Regions from separate parts of the Paeniglutamicibacter sp. ORCA_105 genome, predicted to be linked through region 2. Evidence: predicted binding sites of a transcription regulator. Region 2 holds the regulator's gene; each other region holds the start of a gene.
The links. Region 2 encodes LexA, which represses DNA repair genes until DNA is damaged. Its sites were predicted from a motif close to TCGAACANNTGTTCGA; they were not measured.

Region 1 (5,023 bases), on a different contig from region 2:
CGGGGTGGCTGCAGAATTCGGGCACCAAACGATTGTGCCTGGCGGTCAACGTTGCGCCTGCGGGAACCGGGGATGCTGGGAACAATACGCGTCGGGCAATGCGCTGGCCCGCGAGGGGCGCAGCCTCATGGCAGTGCACTCGCCGGTGGCCCATGCGCTGCGAGATGCCGCAAACAACGATCCCCACCTGGTGACCGGGGAGCTTGTCACTTCGCTCGCCGCTGCCGGTGATCCGGCATGCCGCGAATTGCTCATCGAAGCCGGCCAATGGCTGGGCCGGGGAATTGCTAACCTGGCCGCCGTATTGGACCCGGGAATCTTCGTTATTGGTGGCGGGCTGGGCACCGCGGTTCCGTTGCTGGTGGAAACCGCAGAGGCGACTTATCGCGAAAATCTCAGCGGGCGCGGATACCGGCCCTTTGCACAGGTGGCCCGTGCGGAGCTAGGCCCGGATGCCGGACTGGTGGGTGCCGCGGACTTGGCCCGCACCGCGCTCGCCGACTGATTCATGGCCTCGTGCAGACCTGGGCTCATGGGTTTGCCGGGGATGCGTGGCTGCATCCCCGGTGGCGTAGGGTGTGGATTTCCCGCCCGTGGCGGCGGGCGGCTAAATCCGCTGGGGTGGTCGGCGCATGCCGGTGCCGGGCCGCGGTGACGGAGCCGTGGAGGTGTAGCTGTGGCCGCTGGGGGTGGTGATCTTGAAGGAATGGCGACCCCGTCCGGGCAGTGGCTCCTCGTGCCAGCCGGGCGCTTCCTTGGTCCGGTTGCATGTTCGACAGCGACCAGAACCATTGATCTCGGTGGTCTTTCCGTTGCGGCGAACCTGCACGACGTGGTCGAGTTCCTCGATGCGGCCGTTGCAGTGAGGGGTGCGGCAGCGTTGGTCGCGGAGGGTGATGAAGCGCTTGAGGTTTCCGGAGAAGCTGCGGGCCGTCGAGTCCATCGCGACCAGTTTGCCGGTGTCCGGGACTGCATAGAGGCGCCGGTACCAGGTGTTCAGTGGGTGCTCCGGGTCGCCGGCCACCAGTGACCGGGCCCTGGTGGCGCTGATGTATCCGTGGCCCGGGATCAGTGCCGGTTCATCACTGACGCCGGTGAGGCTTTCCGGGTCCATCAGCAGCAACAGCTCCACCGGCCTGGAGCCGGTGGCCTTGGTGTCGGTGATCGCCTCGAAGACCGTGTCTGCCGCGACCTGGGCGTTGGTGCGGGCGTCCCCGGGCTCCCGGGGGCGTTCCATTTCGCGGGTGAGGACCTGCAGGATGGGAACGCCCTGGTCCAGTGGGAAGTCGCCGACGATCCGCACGGTGTTTTCGTTCACCTGGTAGCCGCTGACATACCGCTTCTCAGTGGCGTCTTCTTCCTCCTGTTCGGCGGTTTCAGGTTCAAGGACGAGGGCCCAGTAGTTGACCAGCTCACGCAGCGACGCAGTCCCGGCCTCGAAGCAGGTGTGGGTGTCCTCCCACAGCAGCTCGTCGATCATTCTCCGGTTTTCGATCTTGAGGTTCCGGGTGCCGCTGATAACCACGTGCGCCTGGTCCCAGGTCATGATGCCGCGGCGCAGCCCCTGGTGGCAGTGTGGCAGGTCTTCGGCAAGTAGCCGGAAGTCGTTGGTGCGTTTGGTTCCGCTTTTCGGGGACAAATGCAGCATCAGGGCAACGTCTCCGCTGGAGCCCCAAGAAGGGTTCTTCTCCCTGACCCCGGCGCGCTGTCGATCAGCGACCAAGGAGTCCTGGTAGGCGACGCTGTGGTCGGCCTGCTTCGCCGTGGCGGCGCATTTCAAGGTTTCCAGTGCGCCGACGGCGGTCACCGCCTCATGGGTTCCTGTCAGTACCGGCGCTCCGTTCACCGCGGCGGCCAGGGACAGGATCCCGTCGGTGCCGGTGCGGGCCAAGTGTTCGGCAACCAGTGCGTCCATGTCCGCCCCGTCGTTCAGTAGCGCATCGTAGCCCAGGTCCCTGACGGCACCACCGGCGGTGCCGTCAGAAGGGGTACCGCTCGATGACGTCGTTGCCATACTTCAATTTTAGAACCAGTCACCGATAATTGGAATATATTTACATGAATATGAGAAAATATGTTCTAGTAACATCGTGGACGCCTACGTTCCCGGCGAGTGCCATCCCGTTCGTGCACAGCGAGGAAAGCATGCCGCCGAATCCCCGATCCCTCGAAGTGCGGCACGTGCCGGTGTCCCTGCAGTGGTGCCGCTAAGCCACGGAGCTGCCGAAGAGCAGGCCGAGGACGTAGGTGACCGCTGCGGCGCCCAGGCCGATCGCCAGCTGGCGCAGTCCGCGCTTGGCCGGGGATGCGCCGGAAAGCAAGCCGACCACGCCGCCGGTGGCCAGCAGGGCGATGCCCACCAGCACGGCGGAGAGCAGGATCGCGGGGGTGCCGCCCATGCCGAAAATGAACGGCAGGATCGGGATGACCGCCCCGGAGGCAAAGAAGCAGAAGGACGCGGAAGCCGCACCCATGGCGGAGCCGATTTCCTCGTGTTCCCGGCTATCGGCGGCAACCGTGAGCTCGGACCGGAGCGACGTGGAGGGGTTGCAATCGCAGGAGTAGATGCCCATGCGTTCGGCGGCCCGGTGCGCTGCGTCCTCGTCACTCATGCCGCGGGCCTTGTAGACCAATACCAGCTCGTTGGCATCCAGATCGAGGTCCGGCGCCGCGGCCAGCGTCACCTCCGTGGGCTTGGAAGCCGAGAGCAGCTCGCGCTGGGAACGCACCGAGACGTATTCGCCCGCGGCCATCGACAGGGCGCCGGCCAGCAGCCCGGCAATGCCGGAGAAGAGCACGAAGGACGTTGCCACGCCCGTGGCGCCGATGCCCATGACCAGGGCCAGGTTGGACACCAGGCCGTCGTTGGCGCCGAAGACCGCCGCCCGGAAGTTGCCCGAAAGCCGGTTGCGGCCGCGGGTGGCCAGACCGCGCACGACCTCCTCGTGGACGAGTTCGTCGGCGGCCATCTGGCGGCTGGCATCGGTGTCTGCGGCATAGGGGGAGTTGCCCTCGGCGCGCTGGGCCAGGGCCAGGACGAAGACCGAGCCGAAGTGCCGGGCCAGGAAGCGGAGCATGGTGCGCCGGATCGAGGGCCGGGTACGCTTGTCGGCGTTCTCGCCCAGCAGCGAACGCCAGTGTTCCTCGTGTCGGGTTTCGGCGGCTGCCAGTCCCAGCAGGACTGCGCGTTCCTCACCCTGGCGCTTGTTGGCCAGTTCGCGGTAGACCGCGCCCTCGGCGATTTCGTCGGCCAGGTACTGGCGCCAGCGCTTGATCTGGGCGTGAGTGGGGGTCGGCGCTTGTTGCGTCATGCTCTCATCCTCATGTGGGCGTTCACGGCCTCGGGAGGCCATGCGATGGGGAGGCCCAGCAGGATTTCTTTTTGGGTACGTTGAGCCTCGGGCCACCAATGTGTGGACCGAAGGTCTCGTTCGCCCGGGCCGGGCTGGATTGCCCGTGGCCCCGGGTGGATTGCCGGGTTACAACGCTGTAACCAGTATGTCGACGCACCGCTGTCCCGCCGTGCCGGCGGGTCTGGGAACTACTCCCCTTCAACCCACGAGTGTAGCCGTTGGCAGGACAAGTGAAAATTCGTTGAGACTAAAAAACAACGCTTGTCCGCCGGGCTTTCCGGCCCGGGGGATGCACACCGACAGCTCCCTCGCGAGGGCGTCGAAGCGCGGCGAGCCGACGGCATTGGCCAGGGCCGCGGCCAGTGCAGGTGCGTCGGCAACGTGGTAGCTGTGCCAGGAACCCGACAGGCGCAGCTCGACAACTGAGCGGTGGACATCGAGCAGGGGCAGAACGGGGATGGAAGGTGCCATGTGGGGGCGAAAGCCTTTCGTCAGCTCTTGCCGGGACCAAGTGGTCCGCGGCCGCTTCTTCATCCGAACCACCCATGAACCTGGGGTTGGTGCGCGGCCAGTCGGAGCTTGGCGCCGCATCTCGTGAAGCTGGAACCACTTTACCGCGATTCGGAGGCCCGCAGGATATTTGCGTGCAATTGCGTCCAGGCAGCGGGGTCGTAGGGAGGAATGTTGGTGTTGTCCCGGCGCATCCCGGTGGAACCGTCGATGAGCTCCCGCACGATGTCGGCATGGCCCGCATGGCGTGCGGTCTCCACGTTCATGTGCAGCAGCAGGCGCCCGAGCGTGGTGTCGCGTTTCTCCGGCACCCACCAGGAAACCGTGGCCGGTGCATCCAGGGGGAGGGCTGCGATGTTGTGGTTTGCTGCGGCGATGGCGCGGCGGTAAAAATCGAGGATCTCGGAGCAGGGGATATCGGCGGGCACCCACATGTCGGCGCTGACTTCCGGATCGGCCATCAGCGCGTCGTGGCGTTCATCGTCGACCGTGAACCCGAGGCATTCGACAAAGTAGCCGTACTCGACGGTGGCCAGATGCTGGATCAGGCCCAGGAGGTTGGTGCCCGTCCCGACCATGGGGCGGGTCATTTCCTGCTCGCTGAGGCCCTCGACCTTCCAGAGCATGGCTTCGCGCGTGCTGTCCAGGTACGTGGTGAGGTGGTCCTTGAGATTATCCATGCGGCCCAGCCTAGGAGTGCCGGGGCGTGGCTGGGAAGGGGGGAGTATCGGCAAAAAGGGAACCCGTCGCCGCGATTGGTGCGCGAGGACGGGCTCCCTCACCCTGGATTTTCCGGGGCGGGTTCCGCTGCTAACGGCCGGCGACCTCGTTGAGTTCCGCGCCTTCGGCTTCCGCCTGGCCGGCGACCCGGGCGTTCCAGCGGGTGATGACCGCCGCGGAGGTGGGTCGCGTGATCAGGGAGACCACGACGAAGGTCAGTGCCGAGGCGATCAATCCGAAGTAGATTGGCTCGTTGGCGTAGATGCCGTCGAAGCGCTGTTCGGCCTTGATTTCCAGGACGATCATGGTGCCCAAGGTGACGATGGTTCCGGCGGCCATGGAGGCGGCGGCCCCCAGCCCGTTCCCGCGCTTCCAGACCAGCCCGCCGATGATGGCCACCAGCAGGCCGCCCACGAGGATGTCGTAGGCAATGGTCAGTG
Region 2 (5,023 bases):
GCGGACGTTGCCGGAACCGTAGTCAAGGACGGTGACTGTCTTGGCCGCCATCTACAGCGCACCCTTCGTGGACGGGATGGCGTCGCCGATGCGGGCATCGGGTTGCACGGCTTCGCGCAGGGCGCGGGCAAATGCCTTGAACTGGGCCTCGACGATGTGGTGCGGGTCGCGTCCGGAAAGCACCTCGATGTGGGCGCAGATCTGGGCGTGGAAGGTCAGCGCCTCGAAGACGTGCCGGGTCATCGACCCGGTGAAGTGGCCGCCGATCAGGTGGTATTCCTGGCCTGCGGGCTCGCCGCCGTGGACCAGGTAGGGGCGCCCGGAGATGTCGACAACGGCGCGTGCCAGTGCCTCGTCCAGCGGGGCATAGGCGGTGCCGAAGCGGGTGATGCCCGCCTTGTTTCCCAGGGCGGTGCGCAGCACCTCGCCAATGGTGATGGCGGTGTCTTCGACGGTGTGGTGCACGTCGATGTGGATGTCTCCGGTGGCGCGCACCGTCAGGTCGATCAGCGAATGCTTCGAAAGCGCGGTCAGCATGTGGTCGTAGAACGGGACGCCGGTGCTGATTTCCGAGCGGCCGGTGCCGTCCAGATCAAGTTCGACAAAGACGGAGGACTCGCTGGTGATGCGTTCGAGGCGAGCGCGACGACCCGTGAGTTTTTCGGCAGACATGCACATTCCTTTAGATCAGGCGTTGAGACGAGGATGTGGTGCGGCGGCTGGCTGGTGCGCGACCGGGCATTTCGTGAAATTCGCCCGCCGCGTCCAGCGCCACCCCACCAAGTTTAGCGTTAGTGCGTGTGAGGACCCTGATCGAGCAGTTCCTCGAGACGGACAAGGAATGCGGTGGTTTCGTCCTCGGTGCCCGCGGTGACCCGAAGGTGGCCGGGAATCCCGACATCCCTGATGATCACGCCGGCCTCCAGCAGGCCCTCCCAGATGGCCTTGGTGTCCTTGACTCCCCCGAAGAACACGAAGTTTGAATCGCTGGAGGCAGGGCGCAGCCCCATGCGCGTGAGCTCGTTGACGATCCGGTCCCGCTGGACCTTGATGGCCTCGACGTTGGCCAGCAGGATGTCTGAGTGCTTCAGCGCCGCATTCGCGGTCGCCTGGGTGACTGCCGAAAGGTGGTACGGCAGGCGCACCAGGCGGATCGCGTCGGTGACCTCCGGGGCCGCGGCAAGGTAGCCGAGGCGTGCTCCGGCCAGGGCGAAGGCCTTGGACATGGTGCGCGAGACAATGAGCCGCTCGCGACCGGGCAGCAGGGACAACGCCGAAGGCGTCCCGGTGTGGGCAAACTCCGCGTAGGCCTCGTCAACGATCACGATGGCGTTGCTGGCCCGGCCGGCTTCGTAGACGGCTTCGACGACGTCGAGTCCCAACGCGGTACCGGTGGGATTGTTGGGCGAACACAGGATGACGATGTTCGGCGCGGCCTCACGAACCTGTGCCGCCGCATCCTCCGCCGAAAGTCCATAGTCCTCGGAACGGATTCCCGCAACGTAGGTGGTGTCGGTCCCGGCTGCCAGCAGCGGATACATGGAGTAGGTGGGAGGGAAACTCAGGACGGTGCGGCCCGGCCCGCCAAAGGCCTGCAGGATTTGCTGGAGCACTTCGTTGGATCCGTTGGCTGCCCAGATGTTGTCCGCTTCGAGCCCGTGGCCCAGGAACGCGGCAAGACGTTCACGCAATTCGGTGAATTCACGGTCGGGATAACGGTTCAATCCCACGGCGGCCGCGGAGACTTCTTCGACGATGGCGCGATGCACTTCCGCGGGTAGCGGGTGGGTGTTTTCGTTGACGTTCAACTGAATCGGTACGTCAATTTGGGGAGCACCGTAGGGTTCGAGACCTTGAAGATTTTCTCGCAGGGGCAGATTTGCCAGGCGATTTAGCCGTTCATTCACGGGCCAAGTCTACGGCGGTGGCAGGTGGGGCCAAGAATCTTCGCCGGCGCGGAGGGTAATAATCGGTTCGCAATGCCTTGTATCGGCGCCCATGGGAGCGCCGGTGCGGGGGCTAGCTTCCGGTGGGAACGAAGAGTTCGGCACCGGGGTGCAGCACCGAGCTGTTGAGGTTGTTGAGGTCGCCGATCTGTTGAACCGCATCGCGGGGTTCGAGCTGCGGAGCGAACTCGCGGGCAATCCCCCACAGCGTGTCGCCTTCGATGACGGTGACGCTGACCGCGTCAACGCCCAGGGGCACTTCCGCCGATGCGTTGGCCGGGGAAAGGAACAGGCCCAGGAGCATCAGTGCTGCGGCACTCACCACGAAGATGGGCAGTCCGATCAGCACGAACTTTCCGCGACGGGTGAGCCGCAGGGGTGCCAGCGTTGGCTGGGATTCGGGCAGGTAGTCGTTGGATGGTACAAGGTGGAGCGGGGCCGAGAAAGCAGTGTTTGCCACGTCTTTGCCTTTCCTCTGAATTCACTTGGCCGGCCGGGACCCTGGGGCGCCTAGTCGAACACGTGACGATTATTCGAACGCATCTTTCGAACATGTGTTCGTAGTGCGTATCTTATTTCTAGCACTTTTCGACGACACGTGTCCAGATCTGTTCGAACAAATCTTTGAAAGCAGTGACTTTGTCTACTAGGATGTTGGTTGTGAAGCGATGTATTTACTACATCAACCCACACCGACAATTTGCGGCACGCGCGGGCAACCGGCGACGATCGGGATGAGGCATTGACAATGACGACCGAACAACGAACCCCTCGACGCGACGCGAAGAGCCTGACCATTCGCCAGAAGAAGGTCCTGGAGACCATCCAGCGCTCCGTGAGCAGCAACGGCTACCCGCCGTCGATGCGTGAAATCGGGGACGCCGTGGGACTTGCCAGCCTATCGAGCGTGACCCACCAGCTCAGCCAACTCGAGAAACTTGGCTACATCAGGCGCGATCCGCGCCGCCCGCGGGCCATGGAGATCCTGCTGCCGTTGCAGCTCAAGAGCGAGGCAAAGCTCGAGGTGGTGGAGGGCCAGTCGGATCTCAGGGCCGCCAACGGCATGAACGTCTCGGAACTGACAACCTCCGCGGACACCGCCATGGTCCCCCTGGTGGGGCGCATTGCCGCCGGCGGACCGATCCTGGCCGACCAGGCGATCGAGGACGTTTTCGCCTTGCCGCGCCAGCTGGTGGGGCATGGCGAGCTCTTCATGCTCAAGGTCAGCGGCGACTCCATGATCGATGCCGCCATCTGCGACGGCGACTGGGTTGTCGTGAGGCGCCAGCCGACGGCGAACAACGGCGACATCGTCGCCGCGTTGCTCGAGGACGAAGCCACGGTGAAGACCTTCCGCCAGCGCGATGGCCACACCTGGCTTTTGCCGCAGAACTCCCGATACGAACCGATCCTTGGTGACGCCGCAACCGTCATGGGCAAGGTCGTATCGGTCATGCGCTCCGTCTAGGTCCGCAGCCACAACTCATCCCGCAACACAGCGAGGGCCGATCATCGGATCGGCCCTCGCTGTTGTTTGCGCACCCTGCACATCTCCCGCGACCGGGATGCCGACAAGGCAACGTGCTCAGCCCTCGCTGAGCCTTTCGAGCGCGGAAATGACGGTGGCCTTGTTCGGTGTTGCCCACAGCGGTGGCAGGGAAGCCCGCAGGAACGTTCCGTAGCGTTCGGTGGCCAGGCGCGAATCGAGCACCGCGACCACGCCCTTGTCGTTGACCGAGCGGATCAGGCGGCCCGCTCCCTGTGCCAGACGCACCGCTGCATGGCTTGCGGCCACGGCCATGAAACCGTTTCCGCCGTGCTTGGCGACATCGCGGCTGCGTGCCGAGGAGAGCGGATCATCCGGGCGCGGGAACGGGATCTTGTCGATGATGACCAACCGGCAGGCGTTGCCCGGCACATCGACGCCCTGCCACAGCGTCATCGTCCCAAAGAGGCAGGTATCGGGCTCCGCCGAGAACTGGTCGACCAACGCCTTCATGCTGGACTCGCCCTGGCACAGGATGGGGATGTCCAGGCGTGCGCGCAGGATCTCCGCAGCGTCCTCGGCCGCGCGGCGGGAGGTAAACAGTGCCAGCGCCCCGCCGTTGGAGGCCTTGATGAGATCCTCGATCTCTGCAAGCGTCTCCTGGGACATTTGGCGCCCGGGCTTGGGCAGGTGCTTGGCAACGTAGAGGATGCCCTGCTTGGGATAGTCGAAGGGACTGCCGACGTCGACGCCGTTCCAAGTCGGCGCCCCGTCGCCCACGAGCCCCAGGGATCCTGCCACCGGCTCGAACGCTGCACCGATGGCCAGGGTTGCGCTCGTGAGGATGACGGTCCGGCCGTCGAAGAGGCCTTCCCTGAGTTTTCCCGCCACCGAGAGCGGTGCAACCATCAAGGTGGGCTGGCTTGACTCGTCCGGTTGGACATAGCCCTCCCCCGGGCTGAAATGGCCGGGCCGCGAGGCCCAGATCACCTCGCGCTCCTCGGTCATTTCAAGCATCTTGGTGCATTGCTCCACCAGGTACATGACCTGCGAGCGGGCCATCTGGCGTCCTCCGTCGGCCGGTGCGTTGGCCTCGGGCTTGGAGTCGGAGAGCACCACGCGCGCGGCCTCGGCGATCTGGTTGATCGCCGCTTCCTGGTCCTCGTTCAGTCCGCGGGCCATGAGCCCGGTGGGGACGCCCTCCAGGGCACGCTGCAGGGCCTTGGCGCCCTGGTTCAGCGCGTCCACGCTCACCGAGCAGTGCTTGCGGGCAGCCGAAGCGGCGGTCTGGACCATGTTGACCGACAGCGGCCGCGTCACCGAGCTGGTCACGCGGTCCTGCAGTTCGTGGGCCTCGTCAATGATGACGGTGTCGAAGTCCGGCAACACGGCCAGGCCCTCGAAGGCCGAGACGGCCAGCATGGCGTGGTTGGTGATCACCACGTCGGCGTCGGCCGCGCGGGCACGTGCCAGTTCGCTAAAGCATTCGGCGGCCATGGGGCACTTTTGCGCGCCCAGGCAGTCCATCGCGCTGACCGAAACCTGGCGCCAGGCCTTGTCGCTGACTCCCGGGGTCAGGTCGTCGCGGTCA
Region 3 (5,023 bases), on a different contig from region 2:
GAGCCGCGGATCGGCGCCGAGGGCGCGTAGGGACGCGGCGCACAGTTCCCTGATTTCCTGGGCGCGACGCTCGGGGGCCTGGGCTGCACTCATGGCGCGCCGGGCTGCCCTAGGCCCCGACGGGAACGAGTGCGTAGGACTCGTCGAGTTCGGTGGCCATGGCGCGCTGGTAGTACTCGGACACGATGAAGCGCTCGGCCTCGTCGCACTTGTTGACGAAGGAGAGCCTGAAGGCCAGTGCCGGATCGCGGAAGATGGAAACGTTCTGGGCCCAGGTGATCACCGTGCGTGGTGACATCAGGGTGGAGATGTCCCCGGCGGCGAAGCCGTCGCGGGTGAGGTTCGCAACGTCCACCATGGACCGAACCAGCTTCAGTCCGGCAGGGGTTCGGGCCAGCTCGGGAACACGGGAGGCAACGATCCGGACCTCTTCGTCCACCGGAAGGTAGTCGAGGGCGGCAACGATGTTCCACCGGTCCAGCTGGGCGTGGTTCAGCCGCTGCACCCCGTGGTAGAGGCCGTTGAGGTTTCCGAGTCCAACGGTGTTCGCCGTGGCAAAGAGCCGAAAATATGGATGCGGGCGGATCACGCGGTTCTGGTCGGGTAGCGTGAATCCGCCGTCGCGTTCCAGCAGCCGCTGGATCACGAACATGACGTCGGGTCGTCCCGCATCGTATTCGTCAAAGACCAGGGCCATGGGCTGGACCATGGCCCAGGGAACCACGCCTTCCTGGAACTTGGTGGCCGGCTGGCCGTCCTGGATCACCACGGTGTCCTTGCCGACCAGGTCGAGCCGGCTGATGTGCCCATCGAGGTTCACCCTCATGAGGGGCCAATTCAGCCGCGCCGCAACCTGCTCGATGTGCGTGGATTTTCCCGTGCCGTGCAAACCCTGGATCATGACCCGGCTGTTGTGGGTGAATCCGGCGAGGATGGCCAAGGTGACATCCGGGTTGAACCTGTAGGCGGGGTCGAGGGCCGGGACGTGGTCCGAGGTTTCGGTGAACTTGGGGACCCGCAGGTCGCTGTCGATGCCGAAGGTCTCGCGGACCGGGACCAATTCCTGCTGCGCGAGGGGGGTGGCTTCCGGGTTCATTTCCCTCACCATCCCGCCGCGAGGGGTTCGGACTCCGGGGAACCCAGGTCCGCGTGGTCTTCGATGCGCGAGATGCTCTCGGCCGCTCGGCGAAGTGCGGGCAGCAACTTGAGCAGGTCCTCCGAGCTCTTGCGCATCATGGGGGCCTGCACCGCGATGCAGAGGTTCGAGCGCCCGGCCGGGTTGGGAACCAGCACCGCCAGGCAAACCAGCCCGTCCAGGTATTCCTGGCGGTCCTCGGCGTATCCGTCGATCCGTATCCGGGCCAGCTCGGCCTCGATTTCCGCCTTGTCGGTGAGCGTGTGGACCGTGAATCGCTGCAGCGGCCCGGTGGCCAACACGCGTTCGCGCTGCGTCGGCCCGAACTGGGCAAGGATCAGCTTTCCGCTGGCGGAGCAATGCACCGGCACCCGGGATCCGGGGCCCAAGTGCACGCGCAAGGGCTCGTTGGTTTCGACGCGGTCGAGGTAGATGACCTCGTTTCCGGACAGGGCGGTGATGTTGCAGCTCTCGCCGATTTCATCGACCAGGCCCCGCAGGATGGCGTGCCGCGTGCCGTGCCGGGTGTCATTGAGCAACACGTCCTCGGCCATGCGGCGCATGCGCGAGCCGGTGCCGTAATGCCTGCCGTCGGACTGCCGGGTCAGCAGGTTGGCGCCTTCGAGTTGTTGCAGCATGCGGTGCAGCGTGGGCTTCGGAAGTCCCGTTTGGTCTACCAGCGACTGCAAGGTGAAGAGCTGGTCGCGTGTGGTGATCAACTCCAGCAGCGCGAACAGGCGCAGCGCCGGTGTTTCTCCCTGGACAGCGCCCGCGGGCCCGAGCTCCGGTTCCGTGAGATTTTCCATGATCGATCCAATCTGCCGATGAACGAAGTTTCAATAAATCGTATCAGGACGAAGAATAAATGGAACAGGGGCTTGACCGATGTGACGTGAGTCGCATAGCTTTGTCATCAATCCCGTTTTTGGGAGCAGTTCGAACCATTTTTTGAGACTTTGCGAGATTGCGAGGTCTTGATCCCCGAAGGAGACTTGTAATGACTGAAAAGGCCACATCCCGCGAGGTCGTCCAGGGCGCGCAGAAGATGACGTCGTCGGAAGCCTTCGTTGAGACGCTGGTGTCCAACGATGTCACCGACATCTTCGGCATCATGGGCTCCGCCTTCATGGACGCCATGGATATCTTCGCCCCGGCCGGCATCCGCCTGGTACCCGTCGTGCACGAACAGGGCGCCGCCCACATGGCCGACGGCTATGCGCGTGCTTCCGGCCGCCACGGCGTGGTCATCGGGCAGAACGGCCCGGGCATCTCCAACTGCGTCACCGGCATCGCCGCCGCCTACTGGGCACACAGCCCGGTCGTCATCATCACCCCGGAGGCCGGAACCAACACCATCGGCCTGGGCGGCTTCCAGGAAGCCAACCAGCTCCCGATGTTCCAGGAGTTCACCAAGTACCAGGGCCACGTGACCCACCCGAACCGCATGGCCGAATTCACCGCCCGCTGCTTCGACCGCGCCATGAGCGAAAACGGCCCGACCCAGCTGAACATCCCGCGCGACTACTTCTACGGCGAATCCATCACCGAGATCCCCGCCCCGCGCCGCGTTGACCGCGGTGCAGGTGGCACCAAGTCCCTGGACGAGGCCATTGAGTTGCTCAAGACCGCCAAGAACCCGGTCATCGTCTCCGGCGGCGGCGTGGTCATGGCAGACGGTGTCGAGGAAGCCAAGGCCCTGGCCGAGCGCCTCGGCGCACCGGTGGTCAACAGCTACCAGCACAACGACTCCTTCCCCGCCAGCCACCCGCTTTGGGCCGGCCCGCTGGGTTACCAGGGATCCAAGGCCGGCATGAAGCTGATTTCCCAGGCGGACGTCGTGATCGCGCTGGGCACCCGGCTCGGCCCGTTCGGCACCCTGCCGCAGTACGGCCAGGCCTACTGGCCCACCGAGGCCAAGATCATCCAGATCGATGCGGACCACACCAAGCTCGGTCTGGTGAAGAAGATCGCAGTGGGAATCACCGGAGATGCCAAGGCGGTTGCCATTGAGCTCTCCAAGCGCCTCGAGGGCATCGAACTGGCATCGGATGCGACCAAGGCCGAACGCGCAGCGAACATCAAGGCCGAAAAGGAAGCCTGGGAGCAGGAGCTCTCCGAGTGGACCCACGAGCAGGATGAGTACTCGCTCGACGTGATCGAGGAGGCCAAGGGCGAGGAGGGTAACTGGCTGCACCCGCGCCAGGTGCTGCGCGAACTGGAAAAGGCCATGCCGGAAGACGTCATGATCTCCACCGACATCGGCAACATCAACTCCGTGGCGCACAGCTACCTGCGCTTCGAGAAGCCACGCAGCTTCTTCGCACCCATGTCCTTCGGCAACTGCGGCTACGCACTGCCGACCATGATCGGTGCCAAGGCCGCGGCCCCGCACCGCCCGGCCATCGCCTACGCGGGTGACGGCGCCTGGGCCATGAGCATGGGCGAGGTCCTCACCGCGGTCCGCCATGACCTCCCGGTCACCGCGATCGTCTTCCGCAACCGCCAGTGGGGCGCCGAGAAGAAGAACCAGGTCGAGTTCTACAACCGCCGCTTCATCGCCGGCGAGCTGGACAACGGCGAATCCTTCGCCGAGATGGCCCGCAGCATGGGCGCCGAGGGCATCGTCGTGGACAAGCTGGAAAACGTCGGGTCGGCACTCAAGGAAGCCCTGAACAACCAGATGGTCGACGGCAAGACCACCGTCATCGAGATCATGTGCACCCGCGAACTGGGCGACCCGTTCCGCCGCGACGCGCTCTCCACCCCGGTCCGCCACCTGGAGAAGTACAAGGACTACGTCTAAACCGCAGTCCTTTCCGCACGACCCCGTGGCGGGGGAGCACGGCCGGAGGGTGCACGCACCCTCCGGCGATCTTCCCCGCACCACCCCCCCAAACATTGAACATCGGCAATTCGGCCGGGCACCGCCCGCGGACAGCGACGTCCGCCGACGGTGAGCGGCAAGCAAGAGAGTGGAGCGTGAAATGAGCACAACGAGTCCGGAACACGTGGTCGTCATCGGTGCGGGCATGGTGGGCCTGTCCACGGCCTGGTACCTGCAGGAGCGCGGCGTCAAGGTCACCATCCTGGACCGGGACGGCGTGGCCGCGGGTTCCTCCTGGGGCAACGCAGGGTGGCTCACCCCGGCACTGACCCTGCCGCTGAGCGAGCCCTCGGTGCTCACCTACGGGCTGAAGACCATGTTCGACCCGGCCTCCCCGCTCTACATCCCCCTCTCCGCCAAGCCCTCGCTGATCCGCTTCCTGCTGGGCTTCGCCCGGCACTGCACCCCGGGCAAGTGGCGCGAGGCCATGGCGGTCTTCAGCGAGATCGGCGCCACCGGGCTGGACGCCTTCGACGAGATCTCAGAGGGCAGCACCATCAGCAGGATCGGGCAGGCGGGCTCCGTCAACGGGTCCGGCACCCGCGGCAACGACGGGGGCACCGCGACGCTGGGGACCGGCGTCGTGGAACCCACCCGCTCGGCCGAACCCTTCCTGACCGGTTTCAAGAACCTCAAGGACCGTGACGGGCTGCTCCACGAATTCGAGGGCATCCGCGCCGCCGGCGGTGAGGTCGAATTCGACCTGATGAGCGCGGCGGAAATCCGTGACATCGAACCCACCCTGGGGGACGGTGTCCAGGCGGGTGTCGCGATCCACCACCAGCGCTTCATCAACCCGCCCAAGTTCATGGACTCGCTGGCCGATTCGGTGATTGCCCGCGGCGGGGAGATCGTCACCGACTTCGAGGTCGCCGACGTGATTGAACACGCCCATGGCGTCGAGATCATCGACGGGCACGGGCGCACCCAGGGCGCAGACACGGTGGTCATCGCCACCGGGGCCTGGCTGGGCAAGCTGGCGCGGAAGTTCGGCGTCAAGCGCG
Region 4 (5,023 bases), on a different contig from region 2:
CTCTTCGGGGTGTGGCGGCAACGGGCACGTTTGTGCGAGGGGAAGGTGGCGAGCGAATGGGAATCTTTACCCAGTCGATCGAAGTTGACTGCACGCCGGCGGGGGTGCCGATTCGCCTGCGCTGGCAGGGTCGGGAATACAAGCTGGCGGCCGAGCCGGTGCGCTGGTTCGAGCGGCGCAAATGGTGGACCGAGGAATTGCGCGCCGAACGCGGACGCGGGCCGGGGCTCGTGGACTATGAGGTCTGGCAATTGCAGGTCAAGCTCGCCGGCGTGGGGCCGCTGCGCACCTTTGAGGTTTCCCGGCAGGTTGAGACCGGTCGTTGGCGCATCATTCGCATGCCCGAGGCCTACCGGGAGAGCGCCTAGTGCGAAGGATCGGACCACAAGACCCCGCGCCGGTCACCGGGTTCGCGGCCGTGGACTCTGGTTGTTGGAGGGGTGAGGTGCAAGGCTAGGGAGCAGGCGCCTGGATGGCGGCCGCGAGGAACCCAACCACGGGAGTGCTCAGATGGAAGAAGTATTCGATGCGGCAATCATCGGCATGGGCCCCGGAGGCGAGGTCGTTGCCGATCGCCTGCTGACCGCCGGCAAGAAGATCGTGGTCTTCGAATCCGAACTCATTGGCGGGGAATGCGCCTACTGGGCCTGCATTCCCTCCAAGACGATCCTGCGTGGACCTGAGGTGAACATCGAGGCCGACGGCGCCGCGGGTGCCTCGTCGAGCACCCTGGACTGGGAGAAGGCCAGGGACTACCGCGACTACATGGCTCGACACCTCGATGACAGCGCCCAGGCCGAGGGGTACGCCCGGCGCGGGGCAACGGTGGTGCGCGGGAAGGCCTCCATCTCGGGTCCCGGGCACGTGGTGGCCAACGGGGAACAATACCTGGCGCACCACATCATCATCGCCACCGGGACCTCGCCCTCGGTTCCCGACTTCCCCGGGATCGGTGACATCACCGCCTGGACCAACCGCGAGGTCTATACGCTCGACACGCTGCCCCAGTCGGTGGCCATCGTGGGCGGAAGCGCAGTGGCCCTGGAAACGGCGTTCTTCCTGTCCGGATTCGGGGTAGAGGTCACCGTGCTGAATCGCAGCGCACGGCTGCTGGGCCGCGAGGAGCCCGAGGTCTCCGCGCTCGCCGAAGGGTACCTGCGCGAGCGCGGGGTCAAGGTCATGGCCAACAGCTCCGTGGCCGTCGGGCGGCGCGGAGATGGCGGAAGCAGCATCCTGGCGTTGCGCGAAGGCGGAGAGGTCGTGGCCGACGCCGTCATCTTCGCCACCGGGCGCACCCCGCGCACCGAGGGCCTGGATGTGGCCAGGGCGGGGGCGACCCTCGATGGCCGCGGCAACGTTCGGGTGGACGAGCATTGCTGGGCGGCAGAGGGGCTCTGGGCCATCGGGGACGTCACCGGGATCATGCCCTTCACCCACGTGGCCAAGTACCAGGGGCGCATTGTCGCCGACTGCATCCTTGGCAGGGACCGAAACGCGAGCTATGACGGGATCCCGCGCGTGGTGTTCGCCGCCCCGGAAATCGCCGCCGTGGGCCTCACCCGCGAACAGGCCGAGGGGCGCGGGATTGACGCGGTGTCCATCCAGGTCAACCTGCCCGAGGCGATCGCCCGGCCGTGGACCTACGAACAAGACCCGCACGGGGACCTTGGCATCCTGGTGGATCGGCATCGGAGGGTCCTGGTCGGAGCCTGGGCCATTGCCCCGCAGGCCAGCGAATGGATCCACCAGGCGTCCATGGCCATCAGGGGCGAGACCCCGCTGCAGGTCCTGCGCGACGCGGTGCCGCAGTTCCCCAGCTATTCCGAAGCCTATCTGGTGGCCCTAGACAGGCTCGGGGCCGCCGAAGGGATCTAGCCCCCGGGACCGGGGTGGGCATTCTCACCGGAAGAATCCCGCCACAGGTCAGTGGCGGGATCCGGTTGCCTATCCACAATGATTGCGCAGTGGGGTCGTTCCGGGGCTTGAATCGAACACATGTTCTAATATGATGGTGTCATCCCTCCAACGGGCGCGGTGCCCACCCGGACCCCAAGCCCAAACACACCCAGGCCCCTATCGGGGCGCATGGAACAAAGGTGGAGGAGCGGGAATAGGCAAGGAGGGCGCACTGGCATGGGCTTCACCCACCTGCACGTCGCCTCGGCCTTCAGCGCACACTACGGGGTTTCCTGGCCCGAGAACCTTGTCGCCGCGGCGCTCGCCGACGGGGCGGATGCCCTGGCCATCACCGACCGCGACGGACTCTACGGAAGCGTCAAGCACCTCAAGGCCTGCATCGAGCACGGAATCGACCCCATCCTCGGGGTGGACCTTGCCATCCTTGAACCCGCACCGCCACGTGCCGCCCACGGCAAGCCCCTGCCCATGCGCACGGCCGGGCGCATCGTCGCCCTGGCCAGGGGGCATGACAGCGGCGCCGGGTACGCGGCACTCTGCCGCCTGGTCACCGCAGCACACCAAAAAGCCCCGGCCACGGCTGCGCCCAAGGGACACATCGGCATCACCCGCGAAGAACTGGCCACCCATGCACTGGGCCCGCAGGGGGAGGCGCTGCTGACCATCCTGCTGGGGCCGGGCTCCGACATCGGTCTGGCCACCGGACACCGCCACTACTCCCAGGCACGCACCGCCCTGCACACCTGGCGCACCCTGCTGGGACCCGAGGCACTGCGGGTGGAGATCACCACCCACCTGAACAACCCAGGGGACAGGCTCAGCACCGCACACGCCATCCGCATGCTGCGCTGCGCCGCCTCCGCTGACATCGCCCCCATCCTCACCAACGCCGTGCGTTACACGGACCCCGACGGGGCGGCCACCGCCGACGTCCTGGACTCCGCGCGGGCGCTGAGCTCCCTGGAAACCCTCAACGACATCCAACCCAACGGGCAGGGCTGGCTCAAGCCCGCCGGGCACATGCACCACCTCGCCACCGAGATCGCCCGCTACGCCTCCGACTCCACCCTGGCTGCCACCCTGCTGCGCAACACCGCCGCGCTCGCCGACTGGGCACGGATCGACCCGGTCCCGGACACCGGATGGGGAATCCCCGTGGTCCCCGAGGCACACATCATCGGCATCACCGCCGAGCCGGACGCCGAACTCGCCGCCCGCGCGGAAGCCGGAATCACCCGGCTGCTCCCCGCCGATGCCAACGACCCCGCGCTGCGCCACCGACTCCAGGCCGAACTGTCCACCATCTCCGACCTCGGCTTCGCCCCCTACTTCCTCACCGTCGCGGAAGTCAGCTCCATGATCACGCGGATGGGGATACGCTCCGCCGCCCGCGGGTCCGGCGCCTCCTCACTGGTCAACTACCTCATCGGCATCAGCCAGGTGAACCCCCTGGCCCACGACCTGCTCTTCGAACGCTTCCTCTCCCGCGACCGCGCCACCCTGCCCGACATCGACATCGACGTCGAATCCGCCCAACGCCACAACATCTACCAAAAGATCTTCGACCGCTTCGGGCATCGACGCGTCAGCCTCATGAGCATGCAAAACGGCTACCGCGCCAGGGGGGCTGTACGCGACGCCGGCCAGGCCCTTGGCATGGAGGAGGAAGACATCGACGTGATCGCCAAGCAGCTCTGGCGCTTCTCCGCCTCGTCCTTCCGCGACGCCCTGGAGGAAAAACCCGAACTCGCCCCCTTCGCCGACCGCCTCGGCACCGAAAAACAGCTCGACCTGCTCGTGGACCTCACCGAACGCCTGGACAGGCTGCCCCGCCACATCTCCATGCACCCCTGCGGCGTCATCCTCTCCGACGCGCACCTGCTCGAACGCACCCCCGTGGAACCCAGCGGGATCGGGCTGCCCATGAGCCAATTCGACAAGCACGACATGGACCCCATGGGCATGCTCAAGCTCGACGTGCTGGGGGTGCGCATGCAATCGGCCATCACCTACGCCCTGGAGGAAATCCAGCGCCTCCACCCCGACGCACAGGCAGTCGCCAAGGCGGGGGGACACCAGGGAGCCAAGCCCGGGGAAATCCCCGACTACATCCTGCCCAACGGCGCCATCGACCTCGCCCTGGTCCCACTGGACGATGAACCCACCTTCGAACTCATCCGTTCCACCCACACCCTGGGCTGCTTCCAGATCGAATCACCCGGACAGCGCGAACTCATCGGCAAGCTCGCGCCCAGGGAATTCAACGACCTCATCATCGACATCTCCCTCTTCCGCCCCGGACCCATGAAATCCAACATGGTCAAGCCCTACCTGGAAAACCGCCACGGATTCGCACCCGAAAAATACCCCCACCCGGATTTGGCACCCGCGCTCGCCGAGACCCACGGGGTCACCGTCTTCCACGAGCAGGTGCTGCGGATCTTCCATGTGATGACGGGCTGCGGGCTGGCCAAGGCCGATGTCTACCGCAGGCTGCTGGGCAACCCGAAGGCGGAGCCGGCGGTGGAGTCACTCTTCCGCTCCCGGGCCCTGGGGCGCGGCTATTCCCTGGAGGTCATCGACGAGGTCTGGCACACGCTGGCGGCCTTCGGGTCCTTCGGGTTCTGCAAGGCCCACGGGGCGGCCTTCGCCGTGCCCACCTACCACTCGGCCTGGCTCAAGGCCCACCACCCCGAGGCCTTCCTGGCCGGCATCTGGGAACACGACCCCGGCATGTACCCCAAGCGCCTGCTGGTGGCCGAGGCCCGGCGCATGGGCATCGAAATCCTGCCGCTGGACATCAACCGTTCCGCGCCCGGCTACAAGGTGGAAAGGCTCGACGGGCTGCTGCCTCCCGCGCAGCTGCCGGTGGTGCCGCGGGCCGTGGGGGCGGCGCCCCCGGGGCGGTACGGCATCAGGCTCTCGCTGCGCGGGATCCGCGGGGTCTCCGAACGCGAGGTTTCCCGGGTGGCGGCAGGGCAGCCGTACGACTCGATCGCCGATGTGCGGGCCCGCTCCGGGCTCACCCGCACCTCGCTGAACCACTTTGCCGCGCTGGGCGCCTTCGATTCGCTGCAGGCCGATGTTGGGCGCGGGAACCGTGCCG

Region 1: a site for LexA is predicted at 2,067-2,082, ahead of ACIPUB_RS10625 (DUF222 domain-containing protein). Genes of this name have one in related genera too.
Region 3: a site for LexA is predicted at 2,072-2,087, ahead of xsc (sulfoacetaldehyde acetyltransferase). Genes of this name have one in related genera too.
Region 4: a site for LexA is predicted at 1,988-2,003, ahead of ACIPUB_RS02320 (DNA polymerase III subunit alpha). Genes of this name have one in related genera too.

Annotation. Positions count from the first base shown of each region.
Region 1 is NZ_JBIXLM010000018.1:18,435-23,457, reverse strand. Features, by position in the region: gene ACIPUB_RS10630 (ROK family protein) at 1-505, shown strand, start outside; gene ACIPUB_RS10625 (DUF222 domain-containing protein) at 608-2,014, opposite strand; gene ACIPUB_RS10620 (VIT1/CCC1 transporter family protein) at 2,208-3,311, opposite strand; gene ACIPUB_RS10615 (hypothetical protein) at 3,552-3,824, opposite strand; SAM riboswitch class IV at 3,843-3,953, opposite strand; gene ACIPUB_RS10610 (DinB family protein) at 3,965-4,543, opposite strand; gene ACIPUB_RS10605 (sodium:solute symporter) at 4,674-5,023, opposite strand, start outside.
Region 2 is NZ_JBIXLM010000001.1:35,192-40,214, forward strand. Features, by position in the region: gene hisH (imidazole glycerol phosphate synthase subunit HisH) at 1-51, opposite strand, end outside; gene hisB (imidazoleglycerol-phosphate dehydratase HisB) at 52-672, opposite strand; gene ACIPUB_RS00180 (histidinol-phosphate transaminase) at 792-1,907, opposite strand; gene ACIPUB_RS00185 (LysM peptidoglycan-binding domain-containing protein) at 2,020-2,406, opposite strand; gene lexA (transcriptional repressor LexA) at 2,695-3,414, shown strand; gene ACIPUB_RS00195 (ATP-dependent DNA helicase) at 3,532-5,023, opposite strand, start outside.
Region 3 is NZ_JBIXLM010000005.1:16,733-21,755, reverse strand. Features, by position in the region: gene ACIPUB_RS03660 (cobaltochelatase CobT-related protein) at 1-93, opposite strand, end outside; gene ACIPUB_RS03655 (AAA family ATPase) at 110-1,096, opposite strand; gene ACIPUB_RS03650 (IclR family transcriptional regulator) at 1,102-1,941, opposite strand; gene xsc (sulfoacetaldehyde acetyltransferase) at 2,133-3,938, shown strand; gene ACIPUB_RS03640 (NAD(P)/FAD-dependent oxidoreductase) at 4,120-5,023, shown strand, end outside.
Region 4 is NZ_JBIXLM010000003.1:78,303-83,325, reverse strand. Features, by position in the region: gene ACIPUB_RS02330 (hypothetical protein) at 57-368, shown strand; gene ACIPUB_RS02325 (dihydrolipoyl dehydrogenase family protein) at 511-1,875, shown strand; gene ACIPUB_RS02320 (DNA polymerase III subunit alpha) at 2,134-5,023, shown strand, end outside.